DNA from 3 places in the Saccharopolyspora sp. NPDC045839 genome. Region 3 is predicted to be linked to each of the others. Evidence: riboswitches for the same ligand, from Rfam matches in the RefSeq annotation. Region 3 holds a riboswitch; each other region holds the start of a gene.

Region 1 (6,315 bases), on a different contig from region 3:
CGGATTGCTGGCGGGCTGGGTTCCGGCCGCGGTCGTGGCGCTGCTCGCCCTGCTGGCCGCGCCGCTGGTGTGGAAGGCGGTACGCGCCCGGCCGGTCGCCAGGGGTGCCCTCGTGGTCCTGCTGCTGGCGGGCGTTGCCGCCACCGGGATCGCGGTTCGCGTCCACGCGGTCGAGCACCATCCGGTGCGGCTGGCCGCCGGGCACGGCGAACGGGCGACGCTGCGAGTCACGTTGACGAGCGCGCCGACTCCGTTGCGCGGTGCGTCCTTCGGAGCCCGGCGAGCGGCGGACAGATCGCTGGTCCGCGCCGAGTTGCAGGCAGGCGAGCTGGCCGGGCACCGGGTGCGGGCAGGTGGCGCGGTGGTGCTGCTGGTCCCGACCGAGCAGTGGCGGAACCTCATTGCCGGGCAACAGGTAACGGCGACCGGCAAGGTCTCCCCGCCGCGTGCCGGCGAGCTCACGGTCGCGGCTTTCCAGGTGTTCGGCCCACCGGCCGACGTCGCGGCCGCGCCGGGCTGGCAGCGCGTCGCGGAGGACCTGCGGGAAGGCCTGCGGCGGGTCTCGGCCGACGTGCTCGGCCCGGCCGCCGCGGGGCTGCTGCCGGGCCTGGTGGTCGGCGACACCGGGCGGCTGCCGCCGGAGGTGGAGCAGAACTTCGAGACCGCCGGGCTGTCCCACCTGACGGCGGTTTCGGGCGCCAACCTCGCGATCGTGTGCGGCGCGGTGCTGGTACTGCTGCACCTGGTCGGAGCGGGGCCGGTCATGTCGGCCGTGGGTGCGGGCGCGGCGCTCGTCGGGTTCGTCGTCCTGGCCGGACCGGAACCGAGCGTGTTGCGCGCGGCGGTGATGGGCGCGATCACGTTGCTCGCATTGGTGCTGGGCAGACAGCGGTCGGCGTTGCCGGCGCTGTCCGCGAGCGTGATCGGCTTGCTGCTGCTCCTGCCAGACCTGGCGACCAGCGCGGGATTCGCGCTGTCGGTCGCGGCCACCGCCGGGCTGGTGGTGCTGGCACCGGTGTGGTCATCGGCGCTGCGGGCGAGGGGAGTGCCGATCGGGTTGGCGGAAGCGATCGCCGTGCCGCTGGCGGCGCACGTCGTCACGGCTCCGCTGATCGCGGCGCTCTCCGGTGAGGTCAGCCTGGTGGCGGTGCCGGCGAACATGCTGGCCGGGCCCGTCGTCGCACCGGCGACGGTGTTCGGGGTCCTGGCCACCGTGGTGGCGCCGGTATCGGCCTGGTCGGCCGGCGTGTTCGGCCGGCTGGCGGCGCCGGAGCTGGAGTGGATCATCCTGGTCGCCGAGCGGGCCGCGGCGGTTCCCGGCGCGGCGTTCGACTGGCCATCGGGCACCGTCGGCGGGATCGCGCTCGCGGTGATCGCGGCGGTCGGGCTGATCGCTTTGCGCGGCAAGCGGATTCGCCTGGTGGTCGCGGTGGGGCTGCTGCTCGTGGTGCTGGTCGTGGTGCCGGTGCGCACCGTGCTGCCGGGCTGGCCGGTGCCGGGCTGGAGCGTGGTCGCCTGCGACGTCGGCCAGGGTGACGGGCTGGTGCTGGCCACCGGCCGCCCGGACGAGGCGGTGGTGGTCGACACCGGGCCGGATCCGCAACGGGCCGCGGAATGCCTGCGGCGGCTCGGGATTCGCCGGATCCCGCTGGCGGTGCTCACCCACCTGCACGCCGATCACGTGAGCGGGCTGGCCGCGCTGATGGGGAAGATCCCCGTCGATGCGGTCGCGATCGGCCCGCTGCGGCAGCCGGCGTGGGCGATGGACGACGTCGCGAGGGATGCCCGCGTGCACCGGGTTCCGGTCGTGCCGCTGTTGTCCGGGCAGCGCGCGGCCTGGCCGGGGCTGGTCCTGGACGTGCTCGGCCCGGACCCGGTGCTGGCCCGCACGCAGTCGGCCGACGACGCCAACGACGCGTCGATCGTGCTGCTGGCGACCACCCCGGCCGGTCGGGTCCTGCTCACCGGCGACGTCGAGCTGCCCGGGCAGGGGCGGCTGGTGTCCTCCGGTGCGGATCTCCGGGCCGATGTGCTCAAGGTCCCGCACCACGGATCCCGTTACACCGCACCGCGTTTCCTGCAAGCGGTGCGCCCGAGGCTGGCCGTGATCAGCGTCGGCGCCGGCAACACCTACGGGCACCCCAGCCCGTTCATCGTCGACAACCTCACCCGTGCGGGCACGAAAGTGCTGCGCACCGATCAGGAAGGAGATATCGCGATCCTGCCCGGCCCGCAGGGTCCCCGCTACGTGGCCAGGGGCGACCCGCTGCGCGCAGGCGAGTCGTAGGACGAGGCGACCCGAATACCCGTGTTAGTCCCTTGTGGACGAAAGCGCGGCGCCACCGCCGTGCGGTGACGCCGCGCCCTCGAATCAGGTCGCCGGGTCGGCTCAGAGGCCGAGCGCCTGGTTGACCGCCTCGGTGGTCGGCGCGACGGTGGCCTTCGGGCCGATCTGGTCCTGCACCGCGTCCAGGGTCTTCAGGCCGTCACCGGTGATCAGCAGCACGGTCTCGGCATCCGGGTCGATCTTGCCCGCCTCGATGAGCTTCTTCGCCGTGGCCACGGTGACCCCACCGGCCGTCTCGGCGAAGATGCCCTCGGTGCGCGCCAGCAGCCGGATGCCGTCGCGGACCTCGTCGTCGGTGACGTCCTCGATGGCGCCGCCGGTCTTGCGCACGATGTCGAGCACGTAGGGGCCGTCGGCGGGAGCGCCGATGGCCAGCGACCGGGCGATGGTGTCCGGCCGCACCGGCTGGACCACGTCGTGGCCGCTCTTGTACGCCGTCGACACCGGGGAACAGCCGGTGGCCTGCGCGCCGAAGATCCGCACCGGGCTCGGCTCCACCAGGCCGACCTGGCCGAGCTCGTTGAATCCCTTGTAGACCTTGGTCAGCTGCGAGCCGGAGGCGATCGGCACCACGATCTGCTCGGGGATGCGCCAGCCGAGCTGCTCGGCGACCTCGAAGGCCAGCGTCTTCGAGCCTTCGGAGTAGTAGGGCCGGACGTTGACGTTGACGAACGCCCAGTCCTCGTGCTCGGCGGCGAGCTCGGTGGCCAGCCGGTTCACGTCGTCGTAGTTGCCGTCGACGGCCAGCAGCGAACCGTCGTAGACCGCGCTCATCAGGATCTTGGCGCGCTCCAGGGTCTTGGGCACCAGCACCACCGAGTCCCAGCCGGCGCGGGCCGCGGCTGCGGCCACCGCGTTGGCGAGGTTGCCGGTGGAGGGGCAGGCCAGCACCTTGAAGCCGAATTCGCGGGCGGCGGCCAGCGCCACCGCGACGACGCGGTCCTTGAAGGAGTGGGTGGGGTTGCCGGTGTCGTCCTTGATCCAGATCCGCTTGACGCCCAACGCCTTCGCGAGGTTGTCGGCCCGGATCAGCCGGGTACAGCCCGGGTCGGTGTTCGGGTGCTCCTCGACGTTGGAGGGCACCGGGAGCAGCTGCTTGTAGCGCCAGATGGAACGCGGGCCGGCCTCGATGTCCTCGCGGCGGATCCGGCCGAAGTCGTACGCGACCTCGAGCGGGGAGAAGTCTTCCAAGGAGACGAATTCCGGGGCCAGCGGCTGCCGGTGGCCCTCTTCCTTGGACACCAGTTCGACGGCATTGCCCAGGTCGTAGGTCTTCTTCGCCGAATTCTGGGCATGGGCAGCAGCGGTCATCGCGAGGTCCTCTCCTCATCTGTCCCGCGGACGGGTCGGAATTGGCACCGCTTTCGTCAGAGACCTCGCGGGTGAAAATCACGATTCGCTGACGAACGGTTGCCGGGGCTTCATCGGGCCGTTCCCTCTGCCCCTCTGGATGAGCTATTCGGTTGTGCCGGCAACGCTAGTGGACCGCGCCGGGTTCTGGCCAGCACGATCCAGATGGCGGGACCGTCGCGGGTGCGTGCGACGATGCGTGCATGAGTGCACCGGCCGTGGTCCCCGATCCGCTGCATCTGGTTATCGGCGACGAAGAACTGCTGGTGGAACGCGCGCTGTGGGCGGCCGTCGGAGCCGCCCGCGCCGTGGATCCGGAGGCCGAGCTGCGCCGCGTGAAGGTGAGCGAACTCACTCCTCCGGAGTTGGCGGAGCTGCTCAGTCCGTCGTTGTTCGCCGAGGGCCGGGTGCTGGCCGTGGAGTCCGCGCAAGACGCGGGCAAGGAGATCGCCGAAGCGCTGCTGACGTACGCCCGGCAGCCGGCGGACGGGGTCACGCTCGTCATCGTGCACACCGGCGGCGGCCGGTCGAAGTACGGCAAGGAACTGCCCAATGCGCTGCGCAAACTCGGCGCGCGCGTCACCGAGTGCAACAAGATCACCAAACCTGCCGAGCGGGAGGCGTTCGTCCGCGACGAGGTGCGCCGGGCCGGCGGGAAGACCGATGCGGCCGGTGTGGCCGCCCTGATCGAATCGGTCGGTTCGGACCTGCGCGAGCTGTCGGCCGCGGCGACGCAGCTGGTCGCCGACACCGGCGGCAAGGTCGACGAGACGGCGGTGCGCCGCTACCACCGCGGGCGTGCGGAGGTGACCGGGTTCGCGGTCGCGGAGAAGGCGGTGACCGGTGATCGGGCTGCGGCGCTGGAGGCCTTGCGGTGGGCCGTGCAGCTCGGCGTTCCGCACGTGCTGATCGCCGATGCCCTCGCTGATTCGGTGCGCACCATCGGCCGGGTCGCCGCCGCGGGTGGCCGGAACGATCCGTTCCGGCTGGCGGGTGAGCTCGGCATGCCCGCGTGGAAGGTGAAGAAGGCGCTGGCGCAGTCCCGCGGCTGGAACGCTTCGAGCCTCGCGCAGGCGCTGCAGGCGGTCGCGGAGGTCAACGCCGGGGTCAAGGGCATGGCCGCCGACGCCACCTACGCCCTGGAGCGGACCGTCCTCCGGCTCGTGGAGCTCCGCAACCAGCGTTCGTGACCCGCGCTTTCCCGTGAATGCAAACGGCCCCCTGCCCGTGGCGGGAAGGGGGCCGGAAGCTCGGCCTCAGCTCAGAGCTGGTTGGCGCGCTGCGCCAGCGCGGACTTCTTGTTCGCGGCCTGGTTCTTGTGGATGACGCCCTTGCTGGCGGCCTTGTCCAGCGCGCGGCTGGCGGCCTGCTGCAGCTCGATGGCCTTGTCCTTCTCGCCGGCGTCAGCGGCCTCGCGGAACTTGCGGATGGCGGTCTTGACCGCGGACTTCACGGCCTTGTTCCGCTGCCGGGCCAGCTCGTTGGTCTTGATCCGCTTCATCTGGGACTTGATGTTGGCCACTGTGGCGCCTCTTCTCAGTCTGTTGAATCGATCGTGCCGCGCTGTCGTCGGCGCTGCCCCAGGGCAGATTTCCTCCACGGCGGAATGCCGCACGGCACGGTCGTCCATGTTAACAGCGGCCACCTGCGCCGATGGTGGCGGGCGGGACCGCGCGACGGCGGTCACATCGGCTCGGATCCCGCGCCTGCGGACCATAGGGTCACTCTTCGTGCTCGATGCGTTGAACTGGCCCGGATTCGCGGAACTTTCCCTGGCCGGGCTGTTGTTCCTCTGCTGTGCCGCGTTCCTGGCCGGGGCGGTCGACGCCATCGTGGGCGGTGGCGGCCTGATCCAGCTGCCCGCGATGCTGCTGCTCCTGCCCGGCGGCGAGGTGATCTACTCGCTGGCGACCAACAAGGTGGCGGCGATCGCCGGGACCGCGGCCGCCGCCCGGACGTACGCGAAGCGGACGCCGATCGACTGGCAGGCCGCGCTGTCGATGGCGATCGTCGCCCTGCTCGGGTCGCTGGGCGGAGCCGTCCTGGCCGATGCGCTTCCGTCGCAGGTCCTCAACGTCATCGTGCTGGTCGCGTTGGCCGTCGTCGGCATCTACACCTGGCGCAAGCCCGAGCTGGGTTCGTCCGATGCGCCGCGCTTCGAGCGGCGCGCGCAGCTGCTCGTGATGCTCGCCGGCGGCGCCCTGATCGGCTTCTGGGACGGCATCGCGGGGCCCGGCACCGGCTCGTTCCTGGTGTTCCTGCTCGTCGGCCTGGTCGGTTTCGCGTTCGTCACGGCATCGGCGACGGCGAAGGTCGTCAACGTCGCCACGAACATCGGCGCGCTCGCGTTCTTCATCCCGGCGGGCAAGGTGCTGTGGGGCTTGGCACTGGTGATGGCCGCGAGCAACATGGCGGGCAGCATCCTCGGCGCGATGGTCGCCGCGAAGCGCGGATCCGGTTTCGTGCGACGGGTTTTCCTGACGGTGGTCGTCGGGCTCGTCATCAGCCTCGGCTGGAAGCTCGCCGCGGGCGTGTAGACGCGGGAACCGGACGGAGTAACATCAACGCCTGGTTGTGCCTAGGGTTCCGCTCCCGCTCCGCTGCAGGTCACCACAACT
Region 2 (6,315 bases), on a different contig from region 3:
GTGGTGCCGCGCTACCAGACCATGCGCGGCCGCCGGGTGGAGCGCCGGTTCGGCTGGGACTGCCACGGGCTGCCCGCCGAGGTGGAGGCGGAGAAGCAGCTCGGCATCACGTCGAAGTCCGAGATCGAGCAGATGGGCGTCGCCGCGTTCAACGACGCGTGCCAGGCCTCGGTGCTGCGCTACACCGCCGAGTGGGAGGACTACGTCACCCGGCAGGCCCGGTGGGTGGACTTCGACAACGACTACAAGACGCTCGACCTGGACTACATGGAAAGCGTCATGTGGGCCTTCAAGACCCTGTGGGACAAGGGTCTGGTCTACGAGGGCTTCCGGGTGCTCTGGTACTGCTGGCGGTGCGAGACGCCGCTGTCCAACACCGAGACCCGGATGGACGACACCTACCGCCAGCGGCAGGACCCGGCGGTGACCGTGGGCCTGCGGCTCGACGCGCCCGGCAAGCCCTTCGACGGCGCGCTGGCGCTGGTGTGGACGACGACGCCGTGGACGCTGCCGTCGAACCTGGCCGCCGCGGTGCACCCCGAGGTCGACTACGTGGTCGTCGCGCCGGGCGGCGGCACCGAGCGGTACGTGCTGGCCGAGGCGCGGCTCGGCGCGTACGCGCGCGAGCTGGGCGAGGACGTCGCCGAGCACGTGGTGGCGCGGTTCAAGGGCGCCGAGCTGCTCGGCACGAAGTACGCCCCGCCGTTCGACTTCTTCGTCGGCCGGGAGAACGCGCACCAGGTGCTGGCGGCCGACTACGTCACGACCGAGGACGGCACCGGGCTGGTGCACATCGCCCCGGCCTTCGGTGAAGAGGACAAGGTCGTCACCGACGCCGCGAACATCGAGCCGGTGGTCCCGGTCGACGCGCACGGCAAGTTCACCGGCGAGGTCCCGCCGTACGAGGGTCTGCAGGTCTTCGAGGCCAACAAGCAGATCATCCGCGACCTCAAGGAAAAGGGTCTGCTGCTGCGGCACGAGACCTACGACCACCCGTACCCGCACTGCTGGCGCTGCGACAACGCGCTGATCCAGCGGGCGGTGTCGTCCTGGTTCGTGGCGGTCAGCCAGTTCAAGGACCGGATGGTCGAGCTGAACCGGCAGATCAACTGGGTGCCGGGGCACATCCGGGACGGCCAGTTCGGCAAGTGGCTGGAGAACGCCCGCGACTGGAACATCTCCCGCAACCGGTACTGGGGTTCGCCGATCCCGGTGTGGGTCTCCGACGACCCGGCCTACCCGCGCACCGACGTCTACGGCTCGCTGGACGAGCTGGAGCGCGACTTCGGGGTGCGGCCGGCGAACCTGCACCGCCCGGAGATCGACGACCTGACCCGGCCGAACCCGGACGACCCGACCGGGAAGTCGACGATGCGCCGGGTGCCGGAGGTGCTGGACTGCTGGTTCGAGTCCGGCTCGATGCCGTTCGCCCAGGTGCACTACCCGTTCGAGAACTCGGAGTGGTTCGAGCACCACTACCCGGGCGACTTCATCGTCGAGTACAACGGCCAGACCCGCGGCTGGTTCTACCTGCTGCACGTGCTGGCGACGGCGCTGTTCGACCGGCCGGCGTTCACCAACGTGCTGGCGCACGGCATCGTGCTCGGCGACGACGGCCTGAAGATGTCGAAGTCCAAGCGCAACTACCCGGACGTCAACGAGGTCTTCGACCGCGACGGCTCCGACGCGATGCGCTGGTTCCTGATGGCCAGCCCGATCCTGCGCGGCGGCGACCTGGTGGTCACCGAGCGCGGCATCCGGGACGCGGTGCGCCAGGCGGTGCTGCCGCTGTGGAACTCCTGGTACTTCCTGGCGCTGTACGCCAACGCCGAGGGCGTCTCCGGCGAGTCCAAGGTGGACAGCGAGCACGTGCTGGACCGGTACATCCTGGCAAAGACGCACGAGCTGGTCGGCGACGTGCAGTCCGCAATGGACTCGTTCGACCTCGCCGGCGCCTGCTCGGACGTGCGGGACTTCCTGGAAGTGCTGACCAACTGGTACGTGCGCCGGTCCCGCGACCGCTTCTGGGCGGGTGACCGGGACGCGATCAACACGCTGCACACCGTGCTGGAGGTGACCAGCCGGGTGGTGGCGCCGATGCTGCCGCTGACCGCGGAGGCGGTCTGGCGCGGGCTGACCGGCGGCCGCTCGGTGCACCTGGCGGACTGGCCGCTGGTCGACGAGCTGCCCGCGGACGCCGCGCTGGTGACCGCGATGGACGAGGTGCGCCAGGTGTGCTCGTCGGTGTCGAGGCTGCGCAAGTCCAACAACCTCCGGGTGCGGTTGCCGCTGGCCAAGCTCGTGGTCGCCACCCCGGACGCGGAGGCGCTGCGGCCCTTCGCGGACCTGATCCGCGACGAGGTCAACGTCAAGGACCTGGAGCTGAGCACCGACGTCGCCGCGCACGGTCACTTCGAGATCGCGGTGAACGCGCGGGCCGCCGGTCCGCGGCTGGGCCGCGACGTGCAGAAGGTGATCAAGGCGGTGAAGTCGGGCGAATGGCAGCGCACCGGCGGCACCGTGGTCGCGGCCGGCATCGAGCTGCAGGAGAACGAGTTCGACGAGCGGCTGGTCTCCACTGACCCCGGCGCGGCATCGGCGCTGCCCGGCGGCAAGGGCCTGGTGGTGCTGGACACCGAGGTGACCCCGGAGCTGGCGGCCGAAGGCCTGGCCCGCGACGTGGTCCGCGTCGTCCAGCAGGCCCGCAAGGAGGCGGACTTCCAGGTCTCCGACCGGATCGCGGTGGCGATCTCGGCCCCGGCCGAGGTCCTGTCGGCCGTCGCCGAGCACCGCGAGTTCATCGCGGCCGAAACGCTGGCGAACGCGGTCGAGTCCGGCGACGTGGCGGACGGCTTCACCGGCACCGCCGGTGAGGGCACCGAGATCAAGATCGGCGTCACCAAGGCCTGATCCCGCGAGGTCAAGGGCGCTTTCCGCCGGATTTCCCGGCGGGAAGCGCCCTTCGCGCTTCCGGGATCGGTGTGACCAAGGCCGCTCCCACGATCCGGGATCGCTGTTGTCCGGTGCCGCAGCGGTTTTCTAAGGTCCGTAGTCGAAGGTCATGAGTGCCAGCGTCAAGCCCCGGCTTGCTGGCCGGCAACCCTCCAACCGCGGTGGGGTGCCCCGGGTGAGGACCTGGCCGGTCGTGCAGGGCGATCCGGCAAGCGCGGACCCCTCCTGGGCGGGTCCGATGAGGCCCCCGAGGAGGCCGTCATGTCTTCTGCCGTCATCGACATCCCGAAGCAGTCCGATGTGGACTACCGGATCCCCGCTGTCGTCGGCCGCTCGCTGCAGGTCCCGCTGGTCACCGGCGAGCACATCGGATACGCGAACCTCGATCACGGGGCGAGCGCGCCTTGTCTGGAGCCGGTGCAGTCGGCGGTGAACGAGCTGCTGCCCTGGTACGCGAGCGTGCACCGCGGCGCCGGGTTCGCCTCCCAGGTGTGCACCCGGGTCTACGAGGGCGCCCGGGACAAGCTCCGGGCCTTCGTCGGCGCCCGGCGCACCGACTCGGTGATCTTCACGCGCAACACCACCGACGCCCTGAACCTGCTGGGGCGGGCGCTGCCGCGCGGCACCTCAGTCGTCGTCTTCGACACCGAGCACCACGCCGCGCTGCTGCCCTGGTCCGGCCCGCGGGTGCGCCGGCTGCCCGCGCCGGAGACCCCGGCGGACGCGGTCGCCGCGCTCGACGCGGCGCTGGCCGAATGCCCGGAGGGGCCGCGGCTGGCGGTGATCACGGGCGCCTCCAACGTCACCGGCGAGGTGTGGCCGGTCGCCGAGCTGGCGAAGGCAGCGCGGCGGCGCGGGGCGCGCACCGTGCTGGACGCCGCGCAGCTCGCGCCGCACCGGCCGGTGCGGATCGGTGAGCTCGACGTCGACTACGTCGCGATCTCCGGGCACAAGCTCTACGCGCCGTTCGGCGCGGGCGCGCTGATCGGCCGCGCGGACTGGCTCAACGCCGCCGAGCCGTACCTGGCGGGCGGCGGCGCGACCCGGCTGGTGCAGGAGCGGTCGGTCAGCTGGACGACCGGGCCGGAGCGGCACGAGGCCGGTTCGCCGAACACCGTCGGGGTGCACGCGCTGGCCAAGGCCTGCGAGACCCTCGCGGCGAACTGGCCGGACGTCGTCGAGCACGAGGAGACGCTGCTGCGCCGGCTGCGGGCCGGGCTGCGCGGCGTGCCGGGGCTGCGCGAGCTCCGGTTGTTCGACGCCGATCATGACCGGGTCGGCGTGGTGAGCTTCACCATCGACGGGCAGGACCCCGGCCTGCTGGCCGCGGCGCTTTCCGCGGAGCACGGCATCGGCGTCCGCGACGGCCTGTTCTGCGCGCACGTGGCCACGCGTCGGCTGCTCTCGCGGGCGGGCTCGGCCGCCGACCGCGCGGTGCGCGTCAGCGTCGGGCTGGGCACGACGGCGGAGCACATCGACCGCCTGGTGAACGCGTTGCGGCGGCTGGTGGCAGTGGGTCCGGTCTGGCGGTACGAGCAGGTCGACGGCCGCTGGGCGCCGGTCAACGACCCGCGCCCGCTGCCGGACTTCCTCGGCTGACCGCTCCGCACCGCGGAACCGGACTTCCATTCGTCCCGATTTTGCCTAAAATCGGGAGCTTCCCGCACCGGGCCGGGTCTCCCGATTTTGCCTAAAATTGGGAATCTTCGTGGCGGGGCGCAACGATCGGGGCTTCCGGTTTTGCCTAAAATCGGGCGGTTCCCCGCGTCGGGGTTCAGCGATTCGGTACTGCCGTGATGCGCCCGTCCAGGTTCAGGGACAATGGCCGGTGTGAGCACCGAGCAGTCCTCCCCGAGGGAGTCCTCAGCAGAGCCGGCGGGCACCGAGCCGACCGCCGCGGAACAGGCACCCGAGACGCAAGCCGAGGCGGCGGAGTCGCCCAAGCGCGCCTCCGGGAAGCTGCTCGGGTTGCTGGGCGGGGTCGCCGTGGTGGCCCTGGCCATCGACATCCTCACCAAGGTCGCCGTGGTGGCCAACCTGGAGGGCAAGCAGCCGGTCGAGTTGTTCGGCGGCCTGCTCTACCTCGACGTGCTGCGCAACCCCGGTGCCGCGTTCTCGCTGGCCACCGGGATGACCTGGCTGCTCGCGCTGCTCGCCATCGCGGTCGTCGGCGTGATCATCTGGCTGGCGCCGAAGCTGCGCTCGCCGGGCTGGGCGGTGGGACTCGGCCTGGTGCTCGGCGGCGCCTGCGGCAACCTGGTCGACCGGATCTTCCGCGCCCCCGGACCGCTGCAGGGGCACGTGGTCGACTTCCTGTCGGTGTTCGCGCCGGGCGGCGCGGTGTGGCCGGTGTTCAACGTCGCCGACTCCTGCATCGTCTGCGGCGGCATCCTGGTCGTGCTGATGTCGCTGCTGGGTCGCGACTACGACGGCACGGTGCACCGCAAGAAGAAGGCAGCGCAGTCGTGAGCGATCTCCGAACGCTGCCGGTTCCCGATGGGCTGGACGGCATGCGGGTCGACGCGGGCCTGTCGAAGCTGCTCGGCCTGTCCCGCAGCGCCGTCGCCTCGCTGGCCGAGTCCGGTGACGTGCTCGTCGACGGCAACCCGGCGGGCAAGTCGGACCGGCTGGCCGCCGGGGCCTGGCTGGAGGTGACGCTGCCGCCGGCGCAGCAGCCGCTGCAGGTCGTCGCGGTGCCGGTGGACGGGCTCAGGATCCTGCACCAGGACGACGACATCGTCGTGGTCGACAAGCCGATCGGCGTCGCCGTGCACCCGAGCCCGGGCTGGGAGGGGCCGACCGTGGTCGGCGGGCTCGCCGCCGCGGGCGTGCGCATCGCGACGTCCGGAGCCTCCGAGCGGCAGGGCGTCGTGCACCGCCTCGACGCGGGCACCACGGGTGTGATGGTCGTTGCCAAGAGCGAGCACGCGTACTCGGTGCTCAAGCGCGCGTTCAAGGAACGCACCGTGGACAAGCGGTACCACGCCGTGGTGCAGGGGCATCCGGACCCGAGCCGCGGCACCATCGACGCGCCGATCGACCGGCATCCGCGCCACGACTACAAGTTCGCGGTCGTCACCGGCGGCAAGCCCAGCGTCACCCACTACGAGATGGTGGAGGCGTTCCGCGCGGCGTCGCTGGTGGACGTGAAGCTGGAAACCGGGCGCACGCACCAGATCCGGGTGCACTTCTCGGCGATCAAGCACCCCTGCGTCGGCGACCTGACCTACGGCGCGGACCCGGTGCTGGCCCGGCGACTCGCTATTACCAGGCAGTGGTTGCACGCGCGCAGCCTCTCCTTCGAGCACCCGTCCGGCGGCTGGGTCACGTTCGAAAGCGAATACCCCGGCGACCTGCAGCACG
Region 3 (6,315 bases):
CCCGAACACGGTGCGCCGCATCGTGGCCTCGGCGTCGGTCACGGCGGACGACGTCGTGCTGGAGGTCGGCCCCGGCCTGGGCTCCCTGACGCTCGCCCTGCTCCCGGCCGCCGGTGCCGTGACGGCCGTCGAGATCGATCCGGTGCTCGCGGCGCGGCTGCCGCGCACCGCCACCGAGTTCGCCCCGGGGCTGGCCGACCGGCTCACCGTGATCGAGGCCGACGCCCTGCGGGTGACCGCCGCGGACTTCCCGGCGCCGCCGACCGCGCTGGTCGCGAACCTGCCGTACAACGTCGCCGTGCCGGTGGTGCTGCACCTGCTGGCCGAACTGCCGAGCCTGCGGCACGGCCTGGTCATGGTGCAGTCCGAGGTCGCCGACCGGATGGCCGCCAAGCCGGGCAGCCGGGTCTACGGCGTGCCCAGCGCGAAGGCCGCGTGGTACGCCGACGTGCGGCGCGCGGGTCCGGTGCCGCGCAAGGTGTTCTGGCCGGTGCCCAATGTGGACTCCGGGCTGGTGTCTTTCGAGCGCGTCGAACCGCCGTCGACCGCGCCGCGTGCGGAGGTATTCCGAGTGGTGGACGCGGCGTTCGCCCAGCGGCGCAAGACGTTGCGCGCCGCGCTGTCCGGCTGGGCCGGGTCCGCCGCGCGCGCGGAGGAAGTTCTCCGGGCCGCCGGGGTGGATCCGTCGATTCGCGGTGAGCAGTTGGAGATCGCCGACTTCGCGCGCATCGCGGAGGCCGCGGCTACCGAGAGCGGCCGCTGAACCACCCGTCCGGGCGCTTGCCAACCGAGGTCGATCCACTACTCGGAGTCACCGAGAACACCTGGGGTGCCAGGAAAATTCCCGCTCGTCCGGGTGTGTGATTTGGCAAACGATTTCGGAAAGTGACGACTATCAACTTGCGCTGGAATCCGCCAGTGGGTTCTACTATTCGGGAAATCCATCCCGAGCGGCCGAGAGACCTGGCTCCGCGACGCCGCAGCAACCACCCGATGGGCAGGTGCTAACGCCAGGACCGATGGAGTTGTTGTGGATTCCAACGCGCTGTTAGCCAGCCCGCCCGCGGGTCAGACCCGAGCTCAGCTGGCCCGATCCCGGCAGAACCACATCCGGAGGCTGCTGACGCAGCGTCGCGTCATCGACCACGGGCGTCGTACCACCACCGCCTGTCGTCGCGAGATGTGACCCAGCCCTTCCTCCCTTTCCGAAGTTCCTTGGCCTGCCGCCCTGTCGTGCGCGCGGCCGTCGCGAGCTGATGTGGAGCCGATCGTGATCACAGTCGAGAACCTGACCAAGTCCTTCCAGCACAACAATGGAACCGTCCGCGCCCTCGACGGCGTGTCGATGGAGGTTTCGGCCGGTGCGGTGTGCGGGGTGGTCGGTCCGAGCGGGGCCGGCAAGTCGACCCTGGCCCGGTGCATCGCGCTGCTGGAGAAGCCGGACGGCGGCGCCATCCGCGTCGACGGCACCGACCTCGTTTCCCTCGGCGGCAAGGCGCTTCGCGCAGCGCGTCGCCAGATCGGCGTTGTGCCGCAAGGCGATTCGCTGCTGCGCCAGCGCACCGCCGCGGGCAACGTCGCGTTGCCGCTGGAAGCGGCCGGTGTCAGCGGCCCGCAGCGGCGCACCCGCGTCGGCGAGCTGCTGGACCTCGTGGGCCTGACCGACAAGGCCTCCGTCTACCCCGACCAGCTCTCCGGCGGGCAGCGCCAGCGGATCGCGGTGGCGCGTGCGCTGGCCGCCAAGCCGTCGGTGCTGCTGGCCGACGAGCCGACCTCGGCGCTCGACCCGAGCACCACCGACTCGGTGCTCACGGTGCTGGACCGCGCCCGCGCCGAACTGGGCGTCACCGTGCTGGTGGTCACCCACGACATGGCCGTGGTGCGCAAGATCGCCGACGACGTCGCGGTGCTGGAGGACGGCCGGGTGGTCGAGCACGGCAAGGTCATCGACCTCGTCGCCGAGCCCGGCAGCCGGGTGGGCGACACGCTGCTGCCCGGCACCGACCAGGGCGATTCGCTGCGGCCCGGCGGGCGGCACGACGTCGTCGCCGAGGTCGTGCTGGTCGGATTCGCCGCGGTCGGCGCGTTGCTGCCGGAGGCCGCCGGCCGGTTCGGGGTCGAGCTCGCGATCCTGGGCGGCGGGTTGACCAGGCTGGGTGACACGCCCGTGGCGAAGTTCAAGGTCGGCCTGACCGGCGAGCGAGCCGAGGCGGCCCTGAAGTGGATGGTCGAGCGGGACGCGCATGTGCGACGCGCCCCGGTGTGCGTTGACGGAGCTGCTGCGTGAGTGATGTGACCCCCTGGTCGGAGGTCCTTGGAATTCTTGGTGAAGCGACGATCGACACGCTCTACATGGTGTTGGTGTCGACCCTGCTGGCGGTGCTGGGAGGCCTGCCGCTCGGGGTGCTGCTGCACCTGACCTCGCCGGTCGGCCTGAACCCGAAGCCCGTGCTGTACCGGGTGCTCGGCGTGGTCGTCGACGTGGTGCGTTCGGTGCCGTTCGTCGTTCTGCTGGTGGTGCTGGCGTCGTTCACCCGGCTGCTGATCGGCACGTCGATCGGCAGCACCGCGGTGATCGTGCCGCTGACCATCGGTGCCATCCCGTTCTTCGCGCGGTTGACGCAGAACGCGTTGCGCGAGGTCAGCTTCACCGTGGTCGAGGCTGCGATCACGACCGGATCGAGCAAGCTGCGGATCGTGTGGACGGTGCTGCTCGGCGAGGCCCGGGCCGCGCTGGTCGGCGCGGTCGGCGTCACCGCCGTGGCGCTGGTCGGCTACGCCGCGATGGCCGGCGCGATCGGCGGCGGCGGGCTGGGCACGACCGCGATCCAGGACGGCTACCAGGGCTACGACGACCGGATCCTGTGGGGATCGGTGGTCGTGCTCGGCGTGCTGGCCTTCGCGATGCAGCTGATCACCGACCGGACCGCGAAGCTCGTCGACCGGCGCCGGACCGCGACGAGCTGACCTCGTGGGCGACGCCCACCCGAACCTCTTCCTGCTTGGGACGACCTCCCAACCACTGTCCAGAAAGGACGAACTCTGATGCGTTTGCGTTTTGCCGCCCTGGTGGCCGCGGCCGGCGTGGTGCTGGCCGCGTGCGGGGGTGGCGGCGGCCAGGCCTCCTCGGACCCGAACGCCCCGCTGCGGGTCGCGGTCAGCCCGACGCCGCACGGCGAGATCCTGCAGTACGTCAAGGACGACCTGGCGAAGCAGGCCGGGCTCGACATCGAGATCGTCAAGTTCGACGACTACAACCGGCCGAACGAGGCCGTCGCGAACGGCGAGCTGGAGGCGAACTACTTCCAGCACCAGCCCTACCTGGACGAGTACCGCAAGCAGCGCGGCGGCGACTTCGTCTGGATCCAGGCCGTGCACCTGGAGCCGCTCGCGGTGTACTCCAACAAGGTCAAGTCGCTGCAGGAGGTCCAGGACGGCGCGACGGTCACGCTGTCCAACGACCCGGCGAACCAGTTCCGCGGCCTGAAGCTGCTGGAGCAGGGCGGCCTGATCAAGCTCAAGCCGGACGCCGCGGTGGGCACCCGGTTGGAGTCGGCGATCGCCGAGAACCCCAAGAACATCAAGTTCAAGGACCTGTCGCCGGACCAGCTGCCGCGCTCGGTGGATGACGCCGCCGCCGCGGTGGTCAACGGCAACTACGCGATCAAGGCGAACCTGCAGAACCCGGTCCTCGTGGAGAGCCCGGAGAACAACCCGTACGCCAACGGCCTGGTGACCAGCCCGGCGCTGGAGAAGGACCCGCGGATCCAGAAGCTCGCCGAGCTGCTGCGGTCCCAGCAGGTCAAGGACTTCATCAACCAGAAGTACGGCGGCGTCGCGGTCATCCCGGCGGCCTGACCCCAGCATCAGCGCTGAAGGGCGCTTCCCTGCGAGTTGATCGCGGGGAGGCGCCCTTCACCGCATTTTCCCGCTTTGTTCTTGAAGCGGCGTAGCCGCTTAGCCCACCTGCGCAGCTCGCACCGCCGCGGGTTCTCAGGCGTCGTCTGGCGAGGACAGCCCCGATGCCGCGTATTGGGTCATACGTAAGTCGGGGATCCCGGAGTCCAGGCGGCGACCGCAATTCCCGCAGGGGGGCCGCTACCCGCACCGCTCCGAAAGGTGGGCTGGATAGGTTCTTATACGCAGGGAAGTCGGCGGCGGGGTTTCCTCTACACGTACGCTCTAAGAGTGCTCTCCGTGGTTCCTACCCCCATCACCGTTCGCGTTCCCGCCAAGGTGAACCTGCACCTGTCGGTCGGGGACCCGCGCCCGGACGGCTACCACGAGCTGGTCACCGTCTTCCAGGCGCTGTCGATGACCGACGAGGTCACCGTGCTGGTCGCCGAGGAACCCGGCATCGACGTGCACGGCGATGGTGCGGATTCGGTGCCCACCGGCCCCAGCAACCTGGCTTGGAAGGCCGTGCAGCTGCTCGCCGAGCACAGCGGGCGCGATCCGGAAGAACCCGGGGTGCGGCTGTCGATCAACAAGGGCATCCCGGTCGCCGGCGGGATGGCCGGGGGCAGTGCCGACGCGGCGGCGACGCTGCTGGCGCTGAACCACCTCTGGCGGCTGGAGCTGGGCCGCGACGACCTCAGCGAGATCGCCGCGAAGCTGGGCAGCGACGTCCCGTTCTCGCTGCAGGGCGGCACGGCGCTGGGCACCGGCCGCGGCGAGCGGCTCGTGCCGGTGCTGGCGCGGCACACCTTCCACTGGGTCATCGCGCTCGATCGCCGCGGCCTGGGCACGCCCGGCGTCTACACCGAACTCGACCGGCTGCGGGCGGAGTCGAAGCCGAACCGCGTCGGGGAGGTCGAGCCGCTGCTGGAGGCGCTGGCCTCCGGCGACCCGCGGCAGCTCGCCCTGCTGCTGGGCAACGACCTGCAGGCGGCGGCCGTGTCGCTGCGCCCCGGGCTGCGGCGCACGCTGCGCGCGGGCGTGCAGGCGGGGGCGCTCGCCGGGATCGTCTCGGGCTCGGGCCCGACCTGTGCCTTCCTCTGCACCGACGCGGATTCGGCGGTCCGGGTGGCGGCCGAGCTCTCCGGCGCCGGCGTGTGCCGCACGGTCCGCGTCGCCCACGGCCCCGTCCCCGGAGCCCGAGTGGTCTCCGAAGAGCCCGCCCACCGGCCCACCCCGCCCCAGGTCCACGCCTGAAGTGCGGTTTCAATCGAAACTGCACGCCTAGGACTCCGGTCTGCAGTTTCAATTGAAACTTGGGCCGGGGCACCAGCCCGTGATCACGCAACGCAGTTGATGGAGTAGACGAACACCCGATGGTGAACCTGGTCAATCTGGAATCGGTCAGCAAGAGCTATGGCGTGCGCCCGCTGCTGGACGGCGTCTCGCTCGGGGTCTCGGCAGGGGAGCGCATCGGGGTCGTCGGCCTCAACGGCGGCGGCAAGACCACGCTGCTGGAGGTGCTCGCCGGCCTCGCGGAGCCCGACAGCGGCCGGGCCAGCCAGAGCCGCGACCTGCGGATGGCCGTCGTCACGCAGCGAACCGAGCTGCCCGCCGACTCCACGGTGCGCAACGCGGTGCTCGACCCGCACGGCTTCAGCGCCGAGCACGAATGGGCCGCCGACCCGCAGGTGCGCTCGGTGCTCAGCGGCCTCGGCATGACCCGCCTCGGCCTGGACACCCCGGTCACCGACTTCTCCGGCGGCGAGCGCCGCCGCGTCGCGCTGGCCGCCGCGCTGGTGCGCGATCTGGACCTGCTGGTGCTGGACGAGCCGACCAACCACCTGGACGTCGAGGGCGTGCACTGGCTGGCCGATCACCTGCTGGAGCGCAAGTGCGCGCTGGTGATCGTCACCCACGACCGCTGGTTCCTGGACACCGTCTGCAACCGCACCTGGGAGGTCGTCCAGGGCCGCGTGGAGCAGTACGAAGGCGGCTACGCCGACTGGGTCTTCGCCCGCGCCGAACGCGCCCGCATCGCCCAGCAGGCGGAGGAGAAGCGGCAGAACCTCGCGCGCAAGGAACTCGCGTGGCTGCAGCGCGGCGCGAAGGCCCGCACCTCCAAGCCCCGGTACCGGATGGAGGCGGCCGAGGCGCTGATCGCCGACGTGCCGCCGCCGCGCGACACCGTCGAGCTGGTGGCTTTCGCCAAGCGCCGCCTCGGGAAGACGGTGCTGGAGCTGGAGGACGTCGACCTCCGGATCGCCGACCGCACGCTGCTGGACGGCGTCACCTGGCGCATCGGCCCCGGCGACCGGATCGGCCTGGTCGGCGTCAACGGCTCCGGCAAGACGACGCTGCTGAAACTGCTCGCCGGCGAACGCGAAGCCGACGCGGGCAAGCGCATCGAGGGCAAGA

What was found. A riboswitch is a leader RNA that binds a small molecule or an ion and turns the genes downstream of it on or off. The one in region 3 is predicted to bind S-adenosylmethionine.
Region 1: linked by a shared signal. The riboswitch ahead of thrC (threonine synthase) and the one ahead of AC07EQ_RS35290 (methionine ABC transporter ATP-binding protein) in region 3 are both predicted to bind S-adenosylmethionine.
Region 2: linked by a shared signal. The riboswitch ahead of AC07EQ_RS12305 (aminotransferase class V-fold PLP-dependent enzyme) and the one ahead of AC07EQ_RS35290 (methionine ABC transporter ATP-binding protein) in region 3 are both predicted to bind S-adenosylmethionine.

The regions. Positions count from the first base shown of each region.
Region 1 covers NZ_JBWKKH010000008.1:82,502-88,816, reverse strand. The annotation lists gene AC07EQ_RS13935 (ComEC/Rec2 family competence protein) at 1-2,287, shown strand, start outside; gene thrC (threonine synthase) at 2,390-3,658, opposite strand; SAM riboswitch class I at 3,671-3,804, opposite strand; gene holA (DNA polymerase III subunit delta) at 3,901-4,887, shown strand; gene rpsT (30S ribosomal protein S20) at 4,959-5,219, opposite strand; gene AC07EQ_RS13915 (TSUP family transporter) at 5,428-6,234, shown strand.
Region 2 covers NZ_JBWKKH010000007.1:54,252-60,566, reverse strand. The annotation lists gene ileS (isoleucine--tRNA ligase) at 1-2,910, shown strand, start outside; SAM riboswitch class IV at 3,058-3,173, shown strand; gene AC07EQ_RS12305 (aminotransferase class V-fold PLP-dependent enzyme) at 3,214-4,551, shown strand; gene lspA (signal peptidase II) at 4,774-5,421, shown strand; gene AC07EQ_RS12295 (RluA family pseudouridine synthase) at 5,463-6,315, shown strand, end outside.
Region 3 covers NZ_JBWKKH010000036.1:32,045-38,359, reverse strand. The annotation lists gene rsmA (16S rRNA (adenine(1518)-N(6)/adenine(1519)-N(6))-dimethyltransferase RsmA) at 1-763, shown strand, start outside; SAM riboswitch class I at 939-1,026, shown strand; gene AC07EQ_RS35290 (methionine ABC transporter ATP-binding protein) at 1,271-2,287, shown strand; gene AC07EQ_RS35285 (ABC transporter permease subunit) at 2,284-2,967, shown strand; gene AC07EQ_RS35280 (MetQ/NlpA family ABC transporter substrate-binding protein) at 3,046-3,858, shown strand; gene AC07EQ_RS35275 (4-(cytidine 5'-diphospho)-2-C-methyl-D-erythritol kinase) at 4,198-5,154, shown strand; gene AC07EQ_RS35270 (ABC-F family ATP-binding cassette domain-containing protein) at 5,274-6,315, shown strand, end outside.